Regions from separate parts of the Pseudomonas sp. TNT2022 ID642 genome, predicted to be linked through region 3. Evidence: predicted binding sites of a transcription regulator. Region 3 holds the regulator's gene; each other region holds the start of a gene.
The links. Region 3 encodes FliA, which starts transcription of late flagellar genes. Its sites were predicted from a motif close to CTAAAGTTTNNNNNNNNNNNGCCGNTAA; they were not measured.
Positions count from the first base shown of each region.

Region 1: a site for FliA is predicted at 2,028-2,055, ahead of M5G26_RS04680 (methyl-accepting chemotaxis protein). Genes of this name have one in related genera too.
Region 2: a site for FliA is predicted at 3,085-3,112, ahead of M5G26_RS26035 (flagellar protein MotY). Genes of this name have one in related genera too.
Region 4: a site for FliA is predicted at 2,335-2,362, ahead of motA (flagellar motor stator protein MotA). Genes of this name have one in related genera too.

Region 1 is NZ_JAMDGW010000005.1:19,361-24,723, forward strand. Features, by position in the region: gene M5G26_RS04680 (methyl-accepting chemotaxis protein) at 32-1,912, opposite strand; gene M5G26_RS04685 (sigma-70 family RNA polymerase sigma factor) at 2,217-2,717, shown strand; gene M5G26_RS04690 (FecR domain-containing protein) at 2,717-3,718, shown strand; gene M5G26_RS04695 (TonB-dependent siderophore receptor) at 3,807-5,363, shown strand, end outside.
Region 2 is NZ_JAMDGW010000033.1:216,146-221,508, reverse strand. Features, by position in the region: gene M5G26_RS26055 (bacterioferritin-associated ferredoxin) at 84-302, opposite strand; gene M5G26_RS26050 (peroxiredoxin) at 617-1,219, shown strand; gene rnt (ribonuclease T) at 1,298-1,975, opposite strand; gene pyrC (dihydroorotase) at 1,972-3,018, opposite strand; gene M5G26_RS26035 (flagellar protein MotY) at 3,179-4,087, shown strand; gene M5G26_RS26030 (argininosuccinate synthase) at 4,217-5,363, shown strand, end outside.
Region 3 is NZ_JAMDGW010000044.1:3,714-9,076, reverse strand. Features, by position in the region: gene M5G26_RS28785 (chemotaxis protein CheA) at 1-212, opposite strand, end outside; gene M5G26_RS28780 (protein phosphatase CheZ) at 267-1,055, opposite strand; gene M5G26_RS28775 (chemotaxis response regulator CheY) at 1,074-1,445, opposite strand; gene fliA (RNA polymerase sigma factor FliA) at 1,612-2,352, opposite strand; gene fleN (flagellar synthesis regulator FleN) at 2,349-3,179, opposite strand; gene flhF (flagellar biosynthesis protein FlhF) at 3,296-4,636, opposite strand; gene flhA (flagellar biosynthesis protein FlhA) at 4,648-5,363, opposite strand, start outside.
Region 4 is NZ_JAMDGW010000016.1:5,331-10,693, reverse strand. Features, by position in the region: gene M5G26_RS16495 (sterol desaturase family protein) at 1-237, opposite strand, end outside; gene motB (flagellar motor protein MotB) at 329-1,411, opposite strand; gene motA (flagellar motor stator protein MotA) at 1,415-2,266, opposite strand; gene M5G26_RS16480 (HDOD domain-containing protein) at 2,433-3,971, shown strand; gene rhdA (thiosulfate sulfurtransferase) at 4,014-4,829, shown strand; gene asd (archaetidylserine decarboxylase) at 4,848-5,363, shown strand, end outside.

The DNA of each region.
Region 1 (5,363 bases), on a different contig from region 3:
AGAACGATAACGCGGTCTGCAATCTGAAAAATCAGATTTTGAAGCTGTCGACCAATTGCTTCAGGCGATTGGCCTGCTGCGACAACGCATCACAATCCTTCAACGTTTCATTGAGGTTGGCCACGCTCTGCTGGTTCAGCAGGTTGATCTGGTTAACGTCGACGTTGAGGGTTTCCACCACGGCGGTCTGCTCTTCGGTCGCCGCTGCCACCGACTGGTTCATCCCGTCGATTTCGCCGATACGCTGGGTCACGCTGACCAGACGCAAACCGGCCTGGTTGGCCACTTCCACGCTCTGTTCACTGGACGCCTGACTGGCGTTCATCGTAGTCACCGCTTCACGCGAACCGATCTGCAGCGAGGTGATCATTTTGTGGATCTCTTCGGCCGATTCCTGGGTGCGGTGCGCGAGGTTTCGCACCTCGTCCGCCACCACGGCAAAACCACGCCCGGCTTCACCGGCACGCGCCGCTTCGATCGCGGCGTTGAGCGCCAGCAGGTTGGTCTGTTGCGAAATGCCTTTGATCACATCGAGGATGTGGCCGATGTTGTCGGTGCTGGCGTTCAGGGTTTCGATCTGCGTGCACGACAGGCTGATCTTCTGCGACAGCTCAGTCATCGCCAGAATGGTTTGCTCGACCACCTGACGACCGTCATCGGCCTGCTCGCTCGCGCCACTGGCGTGTTGCGAAGCATCGGCGGCGTTGCGGGCGATTTCCTGAGTGGCGGCGCCCAACTCGTTGATCGCGGCAGCCACGCTGTTGGTGCGCGCGCTTTGTTCATCGGAGCCGACGATCGAAGCGTTGGACGATGCCATTACCCGTTGTGACAAGTCGTGCACATGACGGGTTGCCGAGGACACTTCGGAAATCGACGCATGAATCCGTTCAACGAACTGGTTGAACGCGCTGCCCAATTCACCGAACTCGTCTTTGCTCTCGACCACCAGACGACGGGTCAGGTCGCCTTCGCCCTGAGCAATGTCCTGCATCGCGCGGCCCATGGTGGTCAGCGGACGCATCAACACGTTGATCAACAGGCTCAGCAGCAGCGCAATCGCAGCCACAGCAACAAACATCGCGATCAGCGCCGAGGTGCGGAATTGGCTGAGGGCGGCGTAGGCTTTGTCGCGGTCGATCGACAGACCGATGTACCACTGCGCATTCGGCAGGTCGCTGACCGGGGTAAACGACAGAATACGTTCCTGGCCATTGAGCACGACGTTCTGGTTGCCCTTCTCGATGCGCACGCTGGTGTTCGGGTAGATGTCTTTCAGGTTTTTCATCACCTGATCTTTGTCCGGGCTGACGATCACCTGACCGTCGGCACTGACCAGAAACGCATGGCCGAGGCCACCGAAGTCCACCGAGTTGATGATCTTCACCAGGGTTTCCAGGCTCAGGTCACCACCGACCACGCCGAGCAGTTCGCCGTTCTTTTTCACCGGCATGGCGATGGTCACCACCAGCCCGCCAACGGCAGCCATGTACGGCGGCGTCAGCATGGTTTTGTCGGCAGCGACTGCTTGCTTGTACCAAGGGCGCTGACGCGGGTCGTAGCCGTCCGGCATCTTCGCGTCAGGGCGCTGGGTGAACACACCGTTGGCCTGACCGACGTAAGTGAACTGGAAGTTCGAGGTGAAGGCCGGCTGATCGACCAGGCCCGGGAAATCGGCGTCCTTGCCCTGATGCGCGACGTTTTGCGCAAGGTTTTCCAGCACCAGGATCCGCCCGCTCATCCAGTTCTGCACGCTGCTGGCGGTCAGATCACCGGCCTGCTGCACGGAGGACTGAAGGTTCTGGCGAATGGTGTTTCGCTGCAGGTAGTCGTTGTAGAGGGTGAACAGCGCGAACGCCAGGACCACGACGCCCGAGGCGGCCAACAGGATTTTATGGCTGAACTTGAGATTCATTTCATGGGACTTCTTATGCGAAAAGTGGGGATGCGTTCCGGATGCAACATTCCATGTACAGCGCAGGCAGCGTTCTTCTGGCCGCTCTACTTTGGTGCACGCATGTCTCACCAGTCTGTCGGCACATGTCGGAGAAATCTTAGGGTTGTGCGGGAAATGGATGGCATTTCTGGTGGATTCCCGCCGAACGGCGTGCCAGAGCGCTCGCGGTGAGGTTTTTCAGGAGCAATGTTCGAGCGGCAGTTGCAAATTCTGCAACCCTTACCGACAATGCGACTAATTATCATTTGTGACGTTCGCGTTCATGTCCTCACCTGAGTTCGCTGTACAGGCGCTTTACAGTAGTCATCACGGCTGGCTCAACGCATGGCTGCGCGCGCGGCTGGGCAATGCGGCGGATGCAGCGGATCTGGCTCAGGACACCTTCGTCCGCCTGCTGCAACGCACCGAACGTCTCGAACTCAATGCGCCTCGCGCCTTCCTGCGTTCCATCGCTCGCGGGTTGGTGATCGACCATTGGCGCCGTGAAGAAATCGAACGCGCCTATCTGGAAACCATCGCCCATTTGCCCGAAGCCGAAACACCGAGTGCCGAAGCCCGGACGCTGGTGATCGAACTGCTGGAGAGCATTGCGCGGATGCTTGAAGGACTGAAGCCGAAAGTGCGTCAGGCGTTTCTGCTGGCGCAGTGCGAAGGGTTGACCCACAAGCAGATCGCCGAACAGATGGGACTGTCGTTACGTTCGGTTGAACGTTATGTCGCCGATGCGCTGTATCACTGCTATGTGTTGCGGTACGAAAGCTGATGCCCTTGGATAACGCCGCACTCGGGCGCCGTGCAGAGCCACAGCAACAAGTGGTCAAACAAGCCATCCATTGGCTGCTGCGCTTGCGCAACAACCATGGCAACTCCCGTTTGAATCGCCAGTGCGAACAGTGGCGCGCCGAACACCATGAGCACGAACTGGCCTGGCAACGGGTGCAGTCGCTGCAAGCCGAGTTGAGCAATAACCTGCGTGCGGTGCCCGGTGCGCAAGTGGCATTCAACACCCTGGAAAACAGTGCGCAGGGTTTGGGTCGGCGACAGGCTTTGAAGCTATTGTCTGGCGCATTGCTGATGGGTTCTGCCGCCTGGCTGGCCAAGGACACTGCCGCGTGGCAGCAATGGAGCGCCGATTACGCCACCGCGACGGGTGAGCGACGCGGCTTCCAGTTGCCGGACGGTACCCGGATCGAGTTGAACACTGCCAGCGCGGTGGATCTGGATTACACGGCGCAACAGCGCCTGATCAAGCTGACTCGCGGTGAAATCATCGTCACGTGTGGTGGCTCCGACGAGGGCGCACCGTCTGATCGGCCGCTGCGGGTACAAAACCGTCACGGCACTTATGAGCCGGTCCATGCCCGATTCATCCTGCGTCAGGACAATGATTGCACACGGCTCAGCGTCACCCATGGCGAGGTTGCCATCCACGCCGGCGGCATTTCGGTAGACGCACTCGCCGGGCAGAGTTATCTGATCGACCACCACCAGGTACGCCAGGCCCCGACGCTGGATATGGATGCCGGCGCCTGGGTCGATGGCTTGATCGTCACGCGCAACATGCGTCTGGGTGACTTTATCGCCGAAGTCGCGCGTTATCGTCAGGGCTTTCTGAACTGTGCGTCGCAAGTGGCAGATCTGCGCTTGTCCGGCGTTTTCCGCCTGGAAGACACCGACAAACTGCTGGCGGTTCTGCCGCAGACGTTGCCGGTGCAATTGCGCTATCGCACTCGTTGGTGGGTGACGCTGGAGCGCGTTGCCTGAAATTATTTTGGCGGGTTTTCGCAGCAGGTTCGGCTTAGTCAGTAAGCACTTCAATTCAAGCGTTTGCGACTTCCTACGGAAACCTACAATGACTGTCCGCGCCACCTGTAAGAACTCTCTGCATTTCACTGCCGAATCGGGCCTGTTGCGCCACGCCGTTCGGGCAGCGCTTTTTTCCACGGTGCTGGGCGTTGGTGTGATGCCCGGTTTGAGCATGGCGGATAATCCAGCGGCCAGTGAAGTCAGCCATGGCTACAACATTACAGCGGGCCCGCTGGGTGAGGCGCTGAATCAATTTGCACGTCAGGCTGGCATCACGTTGTCGATGACCCCGCAGCAAACTCAGGGCCGGCAATCGCCGGGCGTACAGGGTGAATATTCGACCGATCAGGCGTTAAGCCATTTGCTCGGTGGCTCCGGTCTGGAAGCGGTCAGCCAGGATGGCAGCAGCTACGTCCTGCGTCCGCTCGCTGAAACCGAAGCGCTGGCCCTGCCGACCACCGACATCAAAGGCTTCGCCCTCGGCAACGCCTTGGGCAGCATGGACGGCTACAACGCCACCCACAGCCAGATCGCCACAAAGACCAGTACCGCGTTGCTGGAAACTTCGCAGAGCGTGTCCGTGGTCACTCGCGAGCAAATGGACGATCAAGGTTCGCAGACTGTCTCACAAACAATGCGCTACACCCCCGGCGTGTTGACCAACCCCTACGGCGCTACTCACCGTTACGACTATGTGGCCATGCGCGGCTTCAACGACGGCTCGGTGGACAATATTTACCTCGACGGCCTCAAGTCGATGGGCGACAGCGGCACTTACAGCACCATGCAGGTCGATCCGTATTTCCTTGAGCGCGTGGACATTCTCAAGGGCCCGTCGTCGGTGCTGTACGGCCGCAGTTCGCCAGGCGGACTGGTGGCGCTGACCAGCAAAAAACCACTGTACGAGGCTTACCATCAGGTGCAGGCCACGGTCGGCACGCAGGGTCAGCGCGGGTTTGGTTTTGACTTCAGCGGCCCGGTCGATGACGACAAGCGTATTGCCTATCGTCTGATCGGGTTGACGGATCAGTCCGACACGCAATTCGACCACAACAAGGAAAAGCGCTTCGCCCTCGCACCCACCCTGAGCATCGATTTCAGTGAAGACACTTCGCTGACACTGCAGGCTTACCTGCAACACGATCCGGATGGCGGCTACCACGGCGGTGTGCCGGCCGCCGGCACGATTCATCAGCGTAACGGCAACCGTATCTCGCCACACTTCTTCGAAGGGGAGCCGGGCGTCGATGGCTATTCCCGTGATCAGCAATCATTCGGTTATCAATTCGAACATCGCTTCAACGACGTCTTCACCGCTCGCCAGAATTTCCGTTACCTGGATTCCAAAGTGAACATGGATCAGGTCTACGCCTATGGCTGGACCTCGCCGACCAGCAACGAGCTGAACCGCTACTACACCGGTGGTGACGAGCGTCTGCATGCGTTCATCGTCGACAACATGCTCCAGGCGGAATTTTTCACCGGCGCGACCAAACACACCGTGCTGATGGGCGCGGACTACCAGCGACGCAAAACCGTGGTCGACTGGACCAGTGGCGGTCTTGCACCGATCGATGCGTTCAACCCGGTGTACGGCAACTCG
Region 2 (5,363 bases), on a different contig from region 3:
TGTTCCGCGTCTGGAGCCTAAGCAATTGATTTACAGGCATAAAAAAACCGGACATAAGTCCGGTTCTTTGAAATAGGGTGTTATTACGCAGCAGTAAATTCTACCGGATAGGGGATCGCAGCCTGGGCGGTTTGCAGCTTGGTCAGGGTTTCGCGTACGACTTCCTTGGCAAGGCAGGCACATTTGCCGCATTGGCTAGCGACGCCGGTGGCCTGGCGAACTTCTTTATAGCTGCAGCAACCTTCATAGATCGCTTCGCGGATCTGTCCGTCGGTGACGCCAGTGCAGAGACAAACATACATAAGTGAGAACCGTCGCTGGTTGTGACTCAATTGCGATGGATCTTAATGTTAACGAGAATGATTGTCAAAGTGCTTTCGGAACGCTTCAGCTGATTAACCGCCATGACTGACGAACGGTATTTGCTGGCGATTTGCCTGGCCCCGTAAATGCAGCGCCGTTCTGCGCCTGCTTTGAAAAACCGTTAAGGACAGGCCAAATTCGCAGTGTATGATGGTCGGCCCTTGCGAAGGGGGTTCGTGTCACAGGGCTGTCGCCTGAGGGTGGCAGGCTGGCGCGGACCCTGAACTTCAAGTTTTTACACCAGGAGATATCAATGAGCGTACTCGTAGGCAAACAAGCCCCTGACTTCACCGTCCCGGCCGTACTCGGCAATGGCGAGATCGTTGACAGCTTCACCCTGTCCTCGGCCATCAAAGGCAAATACGGCCTGGTGTTCTTCTACCCACTGGACTTCACCTTCGTCTGCCCGTCCGAACTGATCGCTCTGGACAACCGCATGGCTGACTTCAAGGCACGCAACGTTGAAGTGATCGCTGTGTCGATCGACTCGCACTTCACTCACAACGCATGGCGCAACACTCCAGTGAACAATGGCGGCATCGGTCAGGTGAAATACACCATGGCTGCCGACATGAAGCACGACATCGCCAAGGCTTACGACGTTGAATCCGAAGGCGGCGTGGCTTTCCGTGGCGCGTTCCTGATCGACGACAAAGGCGTGGTTCGCTCGCAGATCATCAACGACCTGCCGCTGGGCCGTAACATGGAAGAGCTGATCCGTCTGGTCGACGCTCTGCAATTCCACGAAGAGCACGGCGAAGTCTGCCCTGCCAACTGGAAAAAAGGCGACAAAGGCATGAACGCTTCGCCAGAAGGCGTTGCTGCATACCTGACCGAGAACGCTGCTGCCCTGTAAGGCGTAACGTCGAGGTACAAAAAAACCGGCCTACGTGGCCGGTTTTTTTATGCGCGGGATTCACCCGATAACCATCAATCAGTCGTCGAAATCTTCCCAGCCGCCCATCTGTTTCCAGCGGTTGACGATGCCGCAGAACAGCTCAGCGGTTTTCTCGGTGTCGTAACGCGCCGAGTGCGCCTCGCGACCGTCGAAATCGATGTCGGCGGCCTGGCAGGCTTTTGCCAGTACGGTTTGACCGTACGCCAGACCGGCAAGCGTCGCGGTGTCGAAGCTGGAGAACGGGTGGAACGGGTTGCGCTTCATGTCCAGACGCGCAACGGCCGCGTTGAGGAAGCCAAGGTCGAAGCTGCTGTTGTGACCAACGAGAATAGCGCGCTTGCAGCCATTGGCCTTCAGCGCCTTGCGGATACCACGGAAGATGTCAGTCAGCGCGGTTTCTTCGCTGACCGCCATGCGCAGCGGGTGATCCAGCTTGATCCCGGTGAACTCCAGCGCCGCCGCTTCAATGTTGGCGCCTTCGAACGGCTCAACACGGAAGAAGTAGGTGTGATCGGGGTAAACAAAACCCTTTTCATCCATGGCGATGGTGGTTGCAGCAATCTCCAGCAATGCATCGGTGGCCGAGTTGAAACCGCCGGTTTCTACGTCGACGACAACCGGCAGGTAGCCGCGAAAGCGTGCTGCCATCGGGTGACGGGAACCGCCGCCGCCACTTTGACCGTCCAGTTCGTCATCGAAATGGTCTTCACTCACGCGTGTTCCTCCAGCAGGCGCCAGCGCAGTTTTTCACCGGCGCGCAGCGGGATAACGGTCAGCTCGCCGAATGGCAGGCTGGTCGGGGCGGTCCATTCTTCACGAACCAGGGTGATGCGATCGATGTTCGCCGGCAGGCCGTAGAAACGCGGGCCGTTGAGGCTAGCGAAGGCTTCGAGTTTTTCCAGCGCGTTACGCTGTTCGAAGGCTTCGGCGTACATCTCGATGGCGGCGTACGCGGTGTAGCAGCCGGCGCAACCGCAAGCGGCTTCCTTGGCGTGCTGGGCGTGCGGCGCCGAATCGGTGCCGAGGAAGAACTTCGCGCTGCCACTGGTGGCGGCGTCGAGCAGGGCTTCCTGATGCGTATTGCGCTTGAGGATCGGCAGGCAATAGAAGTGCGGCCGAATCCCGCCCACCAGCATGTGGTTGCGGTTGTACAGCAGGTGATGTGCGGTGATGGTCGCGCCTACGTTGGCCGAGGCCTCGTTGACGAACTGCACGGCGTCGCCGGTGGTGATGTGTTCGAACACCACTTTCAGCGTCGGGAAGCGCTCCACCACGCGGCGCATGTGCTCATCGATGAAAATCTTTTCGCGGTCGAACACGTCGACATCACCACGGGTGACTTCACCGTGGATCAGCAGCGGCATGCCGACTTCGGCCATGGCTTCCAGCGCCGGGAAGATCTTGTCGATGCTGGTCACCCCGGAATCGGAGTTGGTCGTGGCGCCGGCCGGGTACAGCTTGGCAGCGTGCACAAAACCACTGGCCTTGGCTTCACGAATTTCTTCGGGCTGGGTGCGGTCGGTGAGGTACAGCACCATCAGCGGCTCGAAGCGACTGCCGGCCGGGCGGGCAGCGAGAATCCGCTGGCGATAGCCGTCGGCTTCAGCGGCGTTGCGCACCGGAGGTACCAGGTTGGGCATGATGATGGCGCGGCCAAACGTGCGCGCAACATCGGCAACGGTATTGGTCAACACGGCACCATCGCGAAGATGAATGTGCCAGTCGTCGGGACGCAGCAGGGTCAGGCGGTCGGACATGAGGGGATTCCAGGCGGGTCAAACTGAGGCGAATGCTACCGGAAAAGACTCTTGCAGGCACTCGCTATCAAGTTTTGCGGGAACCTTCCGATATCCCGTAGGTATGCCGTAAACATAGTGTGAATCGGTCTTTGTGTTTCAGAAGCCAATGGAGCCTCCCGTGCGCCAGCGTTATTTAGCCTTGCTCAGTGTGTTTGCCAGCCTTCCGGCGATGGCGCTCACGTACCAGACCCGTCTGGAGAACATTGAGTGGACGGTCGCCGGCGACAAGTTCGAATGTCGTCTGACCCAACCGATCACCGATTTCGGCTCGGGTGAGTTCGTGCGCAAGGCCGGCGAACAGGCGATCTTCCGTCTGAATGCCTACAACGCCATGCTTGGCGGTGGTTCGGCGACGTTGCTCGCGGCAGCTGCACCTTGGCAGCCGGGGCGTGGTGACATCAATCTGGGCTCTGTGCGGCTCGGCAGCGGCAACGTGTTGTTCAGCAGTTCACAGTCGCAGGCCGGCGGTTTGATCAGCGGCCTGCTGGACGGACGCAGCCCGGTCGTGCGTCGCGCGTCTGGCGATGGCCGCGTCTCGGAAGTGCGTTTATTGCCGGTGAAATTCAGCAAGGCGTTTAACGACTATCAGACCTGTGTGGCGAAATTGCTGCCGCAGAATTTCGACCAGATCAAGCAGTCGCAGATCGGCTTCCCAGGCGAGGGTGTCGACCTGGACTCCGCCGCCAAGGCCAAACTGCAAGTGATGCTCGAGTTCATGAAGGCTGATCCGACAGTCAATCACATCGAACTCGACGGTCATTCCGACAACAGCGGCAATCGCCTGACCAACCGTGAACTGTCGCGGCGCCGGGCGCTTGCAGTGGTCGACTTCTTCAAGGCCAATGGCATCGCCGAATCCCAGATCACAGTACGTTTCCACGGTGAACAATACCCATTGGTTCCGAACACCAATGCGGCCAACCGGGCGAAGAACCGTCGGGTTGCAGTGAAGCTTGCACGTGTGGCACCGACCACGGCTCCAGCACCGCAAGCGAGCACGCCAGCCAGCACCGCAGCGACTTCCTGACCCGTCGGTCATCGTCGCGCTCTCGACAGATTCTGTCGCTTTGTCGTCTTAAGCTGTCGCGCCTCTGTAAATTATCGCGTTTGGGCGTTAGACTCCTCGGCTTTCCGTAGAACCCCGTGGAGTGATGGCATGGCGGACGTAAACAAGGTCGTTCTGGCGTATTCCGGCGGCCTGGACACTTCGGTGATCCTCAAGTGGCTGCAGGATACTTATAACTGTGAAGTGGTGACCTTCACCGCTGATCTCGGTCAAGGCGAAGAGGTCGAGCCGGCCCGCGCCAAGGCTCAGGCCATGGGCGTCAAAGAAATCTACATCGACGATCTGCGCGAAGAGTTCGTGCGTGACTTCGTATTCCCGATGTTCCGCGCCAACACCGTTTACGAAGGTGAGTACCTGCTGGGTACCTCCATCGCACGTCCGCTGATCGCCAAACGTCTGATCGAAATCGCCAACGAAACCGGCGCTGACGCCATTTCCCACGGCGCCACCGGCAAGGGCAACGACCAGGTGCGTTTCGAACTGGGTGCCTACGCGCTCAAGCCGGGCGTAAAAGTGATTGCGCCTTGGCGTGAGTGGGACCTGCTGTCCCGCGAGAAGCTGATGGACTACGCCGAGAAGCACGCGATCCCGATCGAGCGTCACGGCAAGAAGAAGTCCCCGTACTCGATGGACGCCAACCTGCTGCACATCTCCTATGAAGGCGGCGTGCTGGAAGACACCTGGACCGAGCACGAAGAAGACATGTGGAAATGGACCGTCTCCCCGGAGAACGCTCCTGATAAAGCGCAATACCTGGAACTGACCTACCGCAACGGCGACATCGTCGCACTGGACGGCGTCGAAATGACTCCGGCCACCGTGCTGGCGACGCTGAACAAAATCGGTGGTGCCCACGGTATCGGCCGTCTCGACATCGTCGAGAACCGTTACGTCGGCATGAAGTCCCGTGGTTGCTACGAAACCCCGGGCGGCACCATCATGCTGCGCGCTCACCGCGCCATCGAATCGATCACCCTGGACCGCGAAGTCGCTCACCTCAAAGACGAGCTGATGCCGAAATACGCCAGCCTGATCTACACCGGTTACTGGTGGAGCCCTGAGCGTCTAATGCTGCAACAGATGATCGACGCGTCCCAGGTCAACGTGAACGGCGTTGTGCGCCTGAAGTTGTACAAAGGCAACGTGATCGTCACTGGCCGCAAGTCCGACGACTCGCTGTTCGATTCCAACATCGCGACCTTCGAAGAAGACGGCGGTGCTTACAACCAGGCCGACG
Region 3 (5,363 bases):
TCGGCGATGTGACAGCACTCCACCAGCTCATTGAGCTGAAGGAAGCCGGCGCCCCCTTTTACAGTGTGGAAACCGCGAAAAATTGCGTTGAGCAGATCTGCGTCATCCGGACGGCTTTCCAGCTCGACCAGTTGTTCGGACAGTTGCTCAAGAATCTCGCCGGCCTCAACCAGGAAATCCTGAAGGATCTCTTCATCGGCGCCGAAGCTCATTAATGGGGTGCTCCTACAGGTCTAAAAACCCAAAAAACCTAAAATTCCAAAACTCTAGAACCCGAGGCTGGATAACAAATCGTCCACATCGTCCTGACCGGACACAACGTCTTCTCGTTTATCGGCATGAATCTGCGGACCTTCACCCTGCGAGAGATGTTTTTGTGGATCTTTTTCTGCAAGCATCGCGGCGCGGTCATGTTCGATGCCCGCAAAGCGGTCGACCTGACTGGCCATGAGCACGAGTTTGAGCAAATTGCTTTCGACTTCGGTGACCAGTTGGGTCACACGCTTGATCACCTGACCGGTCAGGTCCTGGTAATCCTGGGCCAGCAGGATGTCGTTGAGATTGCTCGACACCGCACGGTTGTCCGTGCTGCTGCGTGACAGAAAACCGTCGACCCGGCGCGCCAGTTCACGGAACTCTTCAGCCCCGACCTCGCGACGCATGAAGCGACCCCAATCGGCGCTCAAAGTCTGGGCTTCGTCAGCCAGACCATTGACCACCGGTGTGGCGCTTTCCACCAGATCCATGGTGCGGTTGGCCGCGGCCTCTGTCAGCTTGACCACATAGCCCAGGCGTTCGGTGGCGTCGGTGATTTGCGACACTTCCTCGGCCTGCGGCATGTTCGGGTCGATCTGGAAGTTGACGATCGCACTGTGCAGTTCACGTGTGAGCTTGCCCACTTCCTGGTACAGGCCACGGTCACGGGTCTGATTGAGCTCATGGATCAGTTGCACAGCGTCACCGAACCTGCCTTTTTCAAGGCTTTCGACCAGTTCGACCGCGTGTTTTTTCAGGGTCGACTCGAAATCGCCCTGTGAAGATTCGTTATGCTCCATAGCTCCCCCGCGCGTTCATCAGCCGATGCGTTCGAAAATCTTCTCGATTTTGTCTTTCAACGCCTGAGCCGTGAAAGGTTTGACTACGTAGCCGTTCACACCGGCCTGAGCGGCCTCGATGATCTGCTCGCGCTTGGCTTCTGCAGTCACCATCAGCACTGGCAGGTGCTTGAGTTTTTCATCGGCACGCACGTGACGCAGCAGGTCGATACCGGTCATGCCCGGCATGTTCCAGTCCGTTACCAGAAAGTCGATGCTGCCGCTGTTGAGCACCGGAATGGCAGTCACGCCATCGTCAGCCTCGACGGTGTTGGTGAACCCAAGATCACGCAGCAGGTTCTTGATGATCCGCCGCATCGTTGAGAAGTCATCAACGATGAGGATTTTCATGTCTTTGTTCAATTCGACCTCCAAGCAGTCTTAAACGCGCCCAGCACCTGGACGCGCCACTTCAATCAATCGGCGCAGCACTCGAAGACTGTCTGGAGCACAACAGAGCAAGACCGGTGCCGTTCATCACCGCACCAGCCTCGTTCGCAGTGTCCCCACACTGCCTTCAGCGCGCTCGCCACTCCCCCAAACGCCCCCGCAAACGGGCCGCGCACTGGCTGTGTAACTGGCTGACCCGCGATTCACTGACGCCAAGGACTTCACCGATCTCCTTGAGGTTCAGCTCTTCGTCGTAGTACAGCGCCAACACCAGTCGCTCACGCTCCGGCAAATTGGCAATCGCGTCCGCCAGCGCCGCCTGGAAGCGTTCATCTTCCAGATCGCGTGACGGCTCCATATGAGCACTCGCGCCATCCTCGTGCAGCCCTTCGTGTTCGCCGTCCTGCAACAGGTCGTCGAAACTGAACAGGCGACTGCCCAAGGTGTCATTCAAAATCCCGTAGTAATCGTCGAGACTCAATTGGAGTTCGGCTGCAACCTCGTGATCTTTAGCGTCACGGCCGGTTTTAGCTTCAATTGAGCGAATTGCGTCGCTGACCATACGGGTATTGCGGTGAACCGAGCGTGGCGCCCAGTCCCCTTTGCGCACTTCGTCGAGCATCGCGCCGCGGATTCGTATGCCCGCGTACGTTTCGAAACTGGCGCCTTTGCTGGCGTCATATTTGGTCGAGACTTCGAGCAGGCCGATCATCCCGGCCTGGATCAGGTCTTCGACCTGCACACTCGCCGGCAAGCGTGCCAGCAAGTGGTAGGCAATGCGTTTGACCAGTGGCGCGTAACGCTCGATCAGCTCGTACTGCGCGTCACGTGCCGACTTCTTGTAGTAGTTCATACCGCTTGCGGTCATAGCACGGGCCCTGCCGTTTGCTGCACGAGGCGCTCGACGAAAAACTCAAGGTGGCCACGCGGGTTAGCGGGCAGCGGCCAGGTGTCGACCTTCTGCGCGATCGCCTTGAACGCCAGTGCGCACTTGGAACGCGGAAAGGCTTCGTACACCGCGCGCTGCTTCTGCACCGCTTTACGCACGCTTTCGTCGTAAGGCACGGCGCCGACGTATTGTAGAGCGACGTCGAGGAAGCGATCCGTGACCTTGGTCAACTTGGCGAACAGGTTGCGCCCTTCCTGCGGGCTCTGCGCCATGTTGGCGAGGACGCGGAAGCGGTTCATGCCGTAATCGCGGTTGAGCAATTTGATCAGCGCGTAAGCGTCGGTAATGGAAGTCGGCTCATCGCAGACCACCAGCAACACTTCTTGCGCGGCGCGTACAAAACTGACTACCGAGTCACCAATACCCGCAGCGGTGTCGATCACCAGTACGTCGAGATTGTCGCCGATGTCGCTGAACGCCTGAATCAGGCCGGCGTGTTGCGCCGGGCTCAGGTGGACCATGCTCTGCGTGCCGGACGCCGCCGGCACGATGCGAATGCCTCCGGGGCCTTGCAACAGCACGTCGCGCAATTCGCAACGGCCTTCGATGACGTCGGCCAGTGTGCGTTTAGGGGTCAGCCCCAACAATACGTCAACGTTCGCCAGACCGAGGTCGGCGTCCAGCAGCATGACCCGACGGCCAAGCTCTGCCAGCGCCAGCGACAAGTTCACTGACACGTTAGTCTTGCCGACGCCACCTTTGCCGCCGGTCACCGCGATCACCTGTACGGGATGCATGCTGCCCATGTTATTTCTTTACCTTGTCTTGCATAGACGGAGGCCACATTACTGGCTGCGCGTTCACAACCGGAACAATGCATGGCAGACCATCGATGTAGGTACAAAAACTGTTCATGAATACCTCAGCCTACCTGCTTGGTCGGGCTGTGATAGATATCAGCGAACATGTCAGCCATGGCTTCTTCGCTGGGTTCTTCCTGCATTTGCACGCTGACGGCGCGGCTGACCAGTTGATGACGGCGCGGCAGATGCAAATCATCCGGAATCCGTGGGCCATCGGTCAGGTACGCGACCGGCAATTCATGACTGATCGCCAGGCTCAACACTTCGCCAAGGCTGGCCGTTTCATCCAGTTTAGTCAGGATGCAGCCGGCAAGCCCGCAACGCTTGTAACTGTGATAAGCGGCGGTTAGAACCTGTTTCTGGCTGGTGGTTGCCAAGACCAGATAATTTTTTGAACGGATGCCACGCCCGGCCAGACTTTCGAGCTGCATGCGCAGCGCCGGATCGCTGGCTTGCAGGCCGGCAGTATCGATCAATACCACGCGTTTGCGTAGCAGTGGATCCAGTGCCTGCACCAGCGATTGGCCCGGATCGACGTGGGTCACTGGCACATTGAGAATCCGCCCCAGTGTCTTCAGTTGTTCCTGAGCGCCGATGCGGAAGCTGTCCATGCTCACCAGCGCGACATTCTGCGCGCCGTATTTCAGCACATAACGCGCGGCAAGCTTGGCGAGAGTCGTGGTCTTGCCCATGCCGGCAGGGCCGACCATGGCGATCACACCGCCCTCTTCCAGTGGCTCGACTTCCGGTACGGCAATCATCCGCGCCAGGTGCGCGAGCAACATGCGCCAGGCCTGACGGGGTTCTTCGATATCGGTGATCATCGCCAGCAGATCGCGCGACAACGGGCCGGACAGGCCGATACGTTGCAGACGACGATACAGATTGGCTTGCGCCGGACGGCTGCCTTGCAGCTGATTCCAGGCCAGGGTGCCGAGCTGAACTTCCATCAGCTCGCGCAGGCTGTTCAATTCGAAACGCATCGAATCCAGTGCACGCGGATCAACACCGCCGGAGGACTGCGCAGGCGCCGGGGCCGGACGCGCTGGAGCAGCGTAAGTCGGCTCGCTCAGCGGTTCAGCGGCAGTCAGCGGCAGGCCAGCGGTCAACGGCAGCCCGGCGAAGATCTGGCGATTGCTGTTGCCGTCGGCTTCGCCACGCAGGCTCAGTTCGGCCTGGGCGGTGACGATGCGCGACTGAGTCTTGCGCAGCTCGTCTTCGAGTTCCATGTTCGGAACCCGTGGCGCCAGCGCCGACAATTTGTAATCCAGTGCCGCCGTCAGCTCGACACCGCCGGCAATGCGGCGATTGCCAATGATGGCGGCATCAGCGCCCAGCTCATCACGAACCAGCTTCATGGCCTGACGCATATCGGCGGCAAAGAAACGCTTAACTTGCATAAACCACTACCTCAGCCGTTGGGCCCTACTGTCGCAACGATGGTCACTTGCTTGTTGTCCGGTATTTCCTGGTAGGCCAGCACATGCAGCCCAGGGACTGCGAGGCGGCCAAAGCGCGAGAGCATCGCGCGGATCGGGCCGGCCACCAAAAGGATCACCGGCTGACCTTGCATTTCCTGACGCTGCGCCGCTTCGATGAGCGAACGCTGCAGCTTCTCGGCCATGCTTGGCTCCAGCAGAACGCCCTCTTCCGAGCCTTGTCCTGCCTTCTGCAGACTATTGAGCAATATTTGTTCCAACCTTGGTTCCAAGGTGATCACAGGCAGCTCCGACTCAGTGCCTACAATGCTTTGGACGATGGCGCGCGATACGCCGACGCGCACCGCAGCCACCAGCGCGGCGGTATCTTGACTCTTCGCGGCGTTGTTGGCGATGGCTTCGGCAATGCTGCGGATATCGCGCACCGGCACATGTTCGGCAAGCAACGCTTGCAGCACTTTGAGCAACTGCGACAACGACACCACACCCGGCACCAGCTCTTCCGCCAGTTTCGGTGAGCTTTTGGCCAGCAATTGCATGAGTTGCTGCACTTCTTCGTGGCCGATCAGCTCACTGGAGTGCTTGTACAGAATCTGGTTCAAGTGCGTGGCGACCACGGTGCTGGCGTCGACCACGGTGTAACCAAGGGATTGTGCCTGGGCACGCTGGCTGATTTCGATCCACACCG
Region 4 (5,363 bases), on a different contig from region 3:
CAGGGTGCCGAGGCTGAACGACAGCACCAGACCGAGCAACAACGTGGTGCGCGCGAACTGCTCGTCATAGACCTTGCGCAGTTCGGCCGTGGTCAGCCATTCCGGGAAGAGGAAGCAGAACACCGCCAGCAGGCTCAACAGCCCGAGGGTGGCCGAAATGTAGCCACTGACCCGCCCCTCGCCAAATTTGAAGGGAGCGTTGCCGTGCCGCTGAAAATAGGCTTTGAGTCTTTCCATTTACTGATCTTCCGTGATTGCGAAAACTGCGACTGGTCATTGCGACGCAGGCAGATACAAAAAAGCCACGGTGACCGTGGCTTTTTGTGGATCACTGCTTCGGCGCGGGAGCCGGGGCAGTGGCTGGCGGAGCAGCGGGAGCAGGCGCTGGGGCCGCACTCCCCGGCTCAGCCGGTTTTGGCGCAGCGTCGTCGAACAGGTTCAAGCGTTCGCGCAACTCATGCGCCGGCACCGGTTGCTGATCCGCCGGCAGTGCATTCGGGTCAACCGGTGTCGCCGGAGCGGCGCCGTTCTGACCTTGATCTGCAGGTTTCGCTGGATCGGCACCTTGCGCACCTTCGATGGCCGCCTGGGCTTTCTTGGTCAGCACGACAATGTCGATACGACGGTTGACCGGGTTGAACGGGTTTTCCTTGTCGAACAGCGCCGACGAGGCATAACCGACGACCCGCGCCACTTGCGCATCCGGATAGCTGCCGGCGATCAAGGCACGACGCGCAGCGTTGGCGCGGTTGGCCGACAGCTCCCAGTTACCGAAATCACCGGTCCCTGTGTACGGCTTGGCGTCGGTGTGGCCGCTGATGCTGATCTTGTTCGGCACTGCTTTGATGGTGTCAGCCATGGCCAGCAGGATGTCTTCGAAGTATGGCTTCAGACGTGCGGAACCGGAGTCGAACATTGGTCGGTTTTCCGCGTCCATGATCTGGATGCGCAAGCCGTTCGGGGTGATCTCGAAGAGGATCTGATCCTTGAACTTCTGCAGTTGCGGGTTCTCGTCGACCTTGTTCTGCAGTTCTTGCAGGAGCAGCTCCAGACGTTCCTTCTCGACCTGCTCGGCCATGCCTTCAACCTGCTCGGTGTCGACCGTGACCTTGTCGGGTTGCGGCTGCGACTTCACTTCCGGGTTGAGGGTGTTTTCCGGCGCCAGGGTCGGCGTGCCGCCCAGGTCAATGATGTACGGCGTGCCGCTTTCAGAGAAGCCGACCGGGTCTTTGAAGTAACCGGCGATGGCGATCTTCTGCTCCGGCGTGGCGGTGGACAGCAGCCACAACACCAGGAAGAACGCCATCATCGCCGTGGCGAAGTCGGCGAAGGCGATTTTCCACGCCCCGCCGTGATGCCCGCCGGCTATGCGCTTGACGCGCTTGATGATAATCGGCTGATTATTTTCCATTTCTTAGCGACCGCGAACGGCTTGTTCCAGCTCGGCAAAGCTTGGACGGTGAGCCGGGTACAGAACCTTGCGACCGAACTCGACTGCCAGCGACGGTGGCATGCCGGAAGCCGAAGCCACCAGCGAGGCCTTGATGGCTTCGTAGACGTTCAGCTCTTCCTTGGCATCGTGGGCCAGGGAATGCGCCAGCGGGCCGAAGAAACCGTACGCCGCGAGAATACCGAAGAAGGTACCGACCAGTGCGGCACCCACGTGCAGACCGATGGACTTCTGATCGCCTTCACCCAGCGAGGCCATGGTCACCACAATACCGAGTACCGCCGCAACGATACCGAAACCGGGCATGGCGTCGGCGATGCCGTTCACCGCGTGGGATGGGTGCTCGAGGTCTTCCTTGAGGCTGTACAGCTCCATGTCGAACAAGCCTTCCAGCTCGTGCGGGGCCATGTTGCCGGACGACATGATGCGCAGGTAATCGCAGATGAACGCGGTCATGCGTTCGTCTTTGAGCACTGCCGGGTACTTGGCGAAAATCGGGCTCGCGGCAGCATCTTCGATGTCGCCTTCAATGGCCATCATGCCTTCGCGGCGGCTCTTGTTGAGGATCTCGTAGATCAGGCCGAGCACTTCCAGATAGAACGTGTGGCTGAAGCGCGAACTGAACATGCTCAGGGATTTCTTGAGCACGTGCATCGTCATGTAGCCAGGGTTGGCCTGCAGGAATGCACCGAGTGCAGCACCACCGATGATCAACACCTCGAAGGGCTGGATCAGGGCGGCAATCTTGCCGTGGGAGAGCACGTATCCGCCGAGCACGCTCGCGAATACGACGATGATGCCGATAATTTTAGCCATAGGTAGAAAGTACTTACTTAAGTCGGGTTCAAGGTCATATTCGGAAGTTAAAAAATCTCTTCTTCTACTTATCGGCAAAACTGCGCCAGACTATAGCCAGTTCAGGCGAAAAGCCAATTTAGCCCATGCCGGGCGCGTCTACAGTCAGTGAAGATCCCGTCCAGACATGGCTAATGAAACGAACGTCCCACACGCAAAACCGACCACCCTCGACGGCTGGGTAAAGTTGCTCGATGGCGTGCGACTGCCCGTACCGCAAGAGGCTCACGACAAAGTCTGCCGGGCGATCCGTGACAATCGCAGCTCGCTGCGCGACATTGCCGACCTGATGCAGGACAGCCCGGCACTGGCCTTGAGCATCATCCGTGAGGCGAATCGTCACACCCATGGCACCATGGCCGCGCCGGCGGAAAATCTTGAGGTGGCGATCAATCGCCTCGGCCTTGCCCGTACAGAAGAACTGCTGGCGCGGTTGCCCGCCGAGCCGCAGATGCAAATTCCCAAAGCCCTGCGCCAGTTGCAGATGATCAGCCAGCATGCAACGCAACAGGCCAACGGTTTTTTCGCCAGTCGCCTGGCGCGGCTGTGGCAGGACATTCATTGGGGCAGCCTGCTGTTTTTGTCGCCGCTTTGGCCATTGGCGCTGACCTATCCGCAATTGCTTGAAGAATGGGAACTGCGGGTTATCCACAAGGGCGAATCAGCGCGCGTGGTCGAAAAACAATTGTTTGGTGTACGTCTGCTGAAAATCGCAGAAGCGCTGGTGCAGGCCTGGCATCTGCCGATCTGGGTGCAGCAAGGCTATAAATTGCTGCTCAGCGAACAGCGCGAGCTGGTGAAAGTGCTGCGCATCGCCCGCGACAGCGAGCATCCGTTGCGCCAGCAAAATCGCCTCGACGATGACCCCACCCTGCGCCGCTGGCTCAACCAGCCGGCCAACACCGTACTGCTGGCCAACGGTCTGGCGTTGTCGGCACAGCAGGCCTGGGACAGTCCGCACAGCGAACGCTGGCAATACCTGACCAGCCTTTATCTGCAGATTTCCATGGACGAGGTGCAACAACAGTTGCACCAGCAAGCCGCCAACAGTGCGCGCCACCATGCGATGCCGGACTTGTGGCACCCGGCAGTTTCATTGCTATGGCCGTGGGGCACCCATCGTTTGCCGGCCGGCATGCTGCCCGCCGCTGCGCCAACCTCGGAAGATCTGACGCAATGGCGCCAGCAATGCGCCGAGCTATTGGCCGAGCCAAGCCGCTTCACCAATGCCATGAGCCTGACCGTCGCCGCTCGCGATGCGCTGGTCGCCAGCGGCATGCGCCGCGTGATGATCCTGATGGCCGACCGCACGCAGTCCAATCTGCGCGTGCATCAAACCGCGGGCCTGCCGAAAGAAGCGGCGGCGCTGAATTTTGTCGTCGGCCAGAGCAAAGTCCTGCAACGGCTGCTCGCGCAACAGGCGCAGGTACGCATCACTCCAGAGAACGATGCGCAATTCTCCGCCTTGCTGCCCGCGAGCCTGCGCACGCTGTTTCGCGGCGAGCATTTGTTCCTGCGCTCACTGGTCAATAACGGCCGGGTGATCATGATCGTCGTTGCCGATCAGGGCGGCGGGCCATTCGCCGACATCACCGTGCAAGCCTTTGGCAAAACCGCGCAGTGCATCGAAAAAGCCCTGCACAGCTTTAGCAGCCGTGGCCGATGAGGCTGCGCTACAATCCTCCCCTTTGTGCTCTGGAGACCTCACATGTCTGACTTCTCTGGCTTGCCGCTCGTCATCGAACCGAGCGACTTGCTCCCGCGTCTCGAGTCGGGCGAACTGATTCTGGTGGACCTGACCAGCCCTGCCCGTTACACCGAGGGCCATATCCCCGGCGCACGCTTTGTCGACCCGAAACGCACCCAGCTCGGCCAGCCGCCGGCGCCGGGCCTGCTGCCGGCCAAAGCCGATCTCGAAGCGTTATTCGGTGAACTGGGCCACCGCAAAGACGCGGTCTACGTGGTCTATGACGACGAAGGCGGCGGCTGGGCCGGGCGCTTCATCTGGCTGCTCGACGTCATTGGTCACGATAAATACCACTATATAGACGGTGGTCTGCCGGCATGGCTGGCAGATGGCATGCCAATGTCGATCCAAGTGCCAGCAGCCGTCGGTGGCCCACTGCCGTTGACTTTGCACGACGAGCCGACTGCCACGCGCGAATATCTGCAAAGCCGTCTCGGTGCTGCCGATCTGGCGATCTGGGACGCGCGCGGGCCGCTGGAATACTCCGGCGAGAAAGTACTGGCCGCCAAGGCCGGGCACATCCCCGGTGCGGTCAACTTCGAGTGGACGGCGGGCATGGACAAGGCCCGTCAGTTGCGTATTCGCACAGACATGCCGCAGATCCTCGAAGACCTCGGGATCACCAAGGACAAAGAAATCATTACCCACTGCCAGACCCATCACCGGTCGGGCTTCACTTATCTGGTGGCCAAGTCCCTCGGTTATCCGCGGGTCAAGGGCTACGCCGGTTCCTGGGGCGAATGGGGCAACCACCCTGACACGCCAGTCGAGATTTAAGGTTTTTAAGGACAACTAATGAAAGAGCGTCTGTTTATCCTCAGCCAGTACCTGCTGCCGCATCACCTGCTGTCGCGCCTGGCCGGCTGCATTGCCGAGTGCCGCGTGCGCTGGTTCAAGAATGCCTTCACCCAATGGTTCGCCAAGCGCTACCAAGTGGACATGTCGCAAGCGCTGGTCGAAGACCTGACCGCTTACGAGCACTTCAACGCCTTCTTCACCCGTGCCCTGAAAGACGGCGCGCGTCCGCTGGACGAAACCCCGGGCGCGATCCTCAGCCCGGCCGACGGTGCGGTCAGCCAGCTTGGCCCGATCGAACACGGTCGCGTGTTCCAGGCCAAGGGCCACAGTTTCAGCGTGCTGGAACTGCTCGGCGGTGATGCGGCCAACGCCGCGCCGTTCATGGGCGGCGACTTCGCCACCATCTACCTGTCGCCGAAGGACTACCACCGTGTGCACATGCCACTGGCCGGCACCCTGCGCGAGATGGTCTACATCCCGGGCCGGATTTTCTCGGTGAATCAGACCACCGCC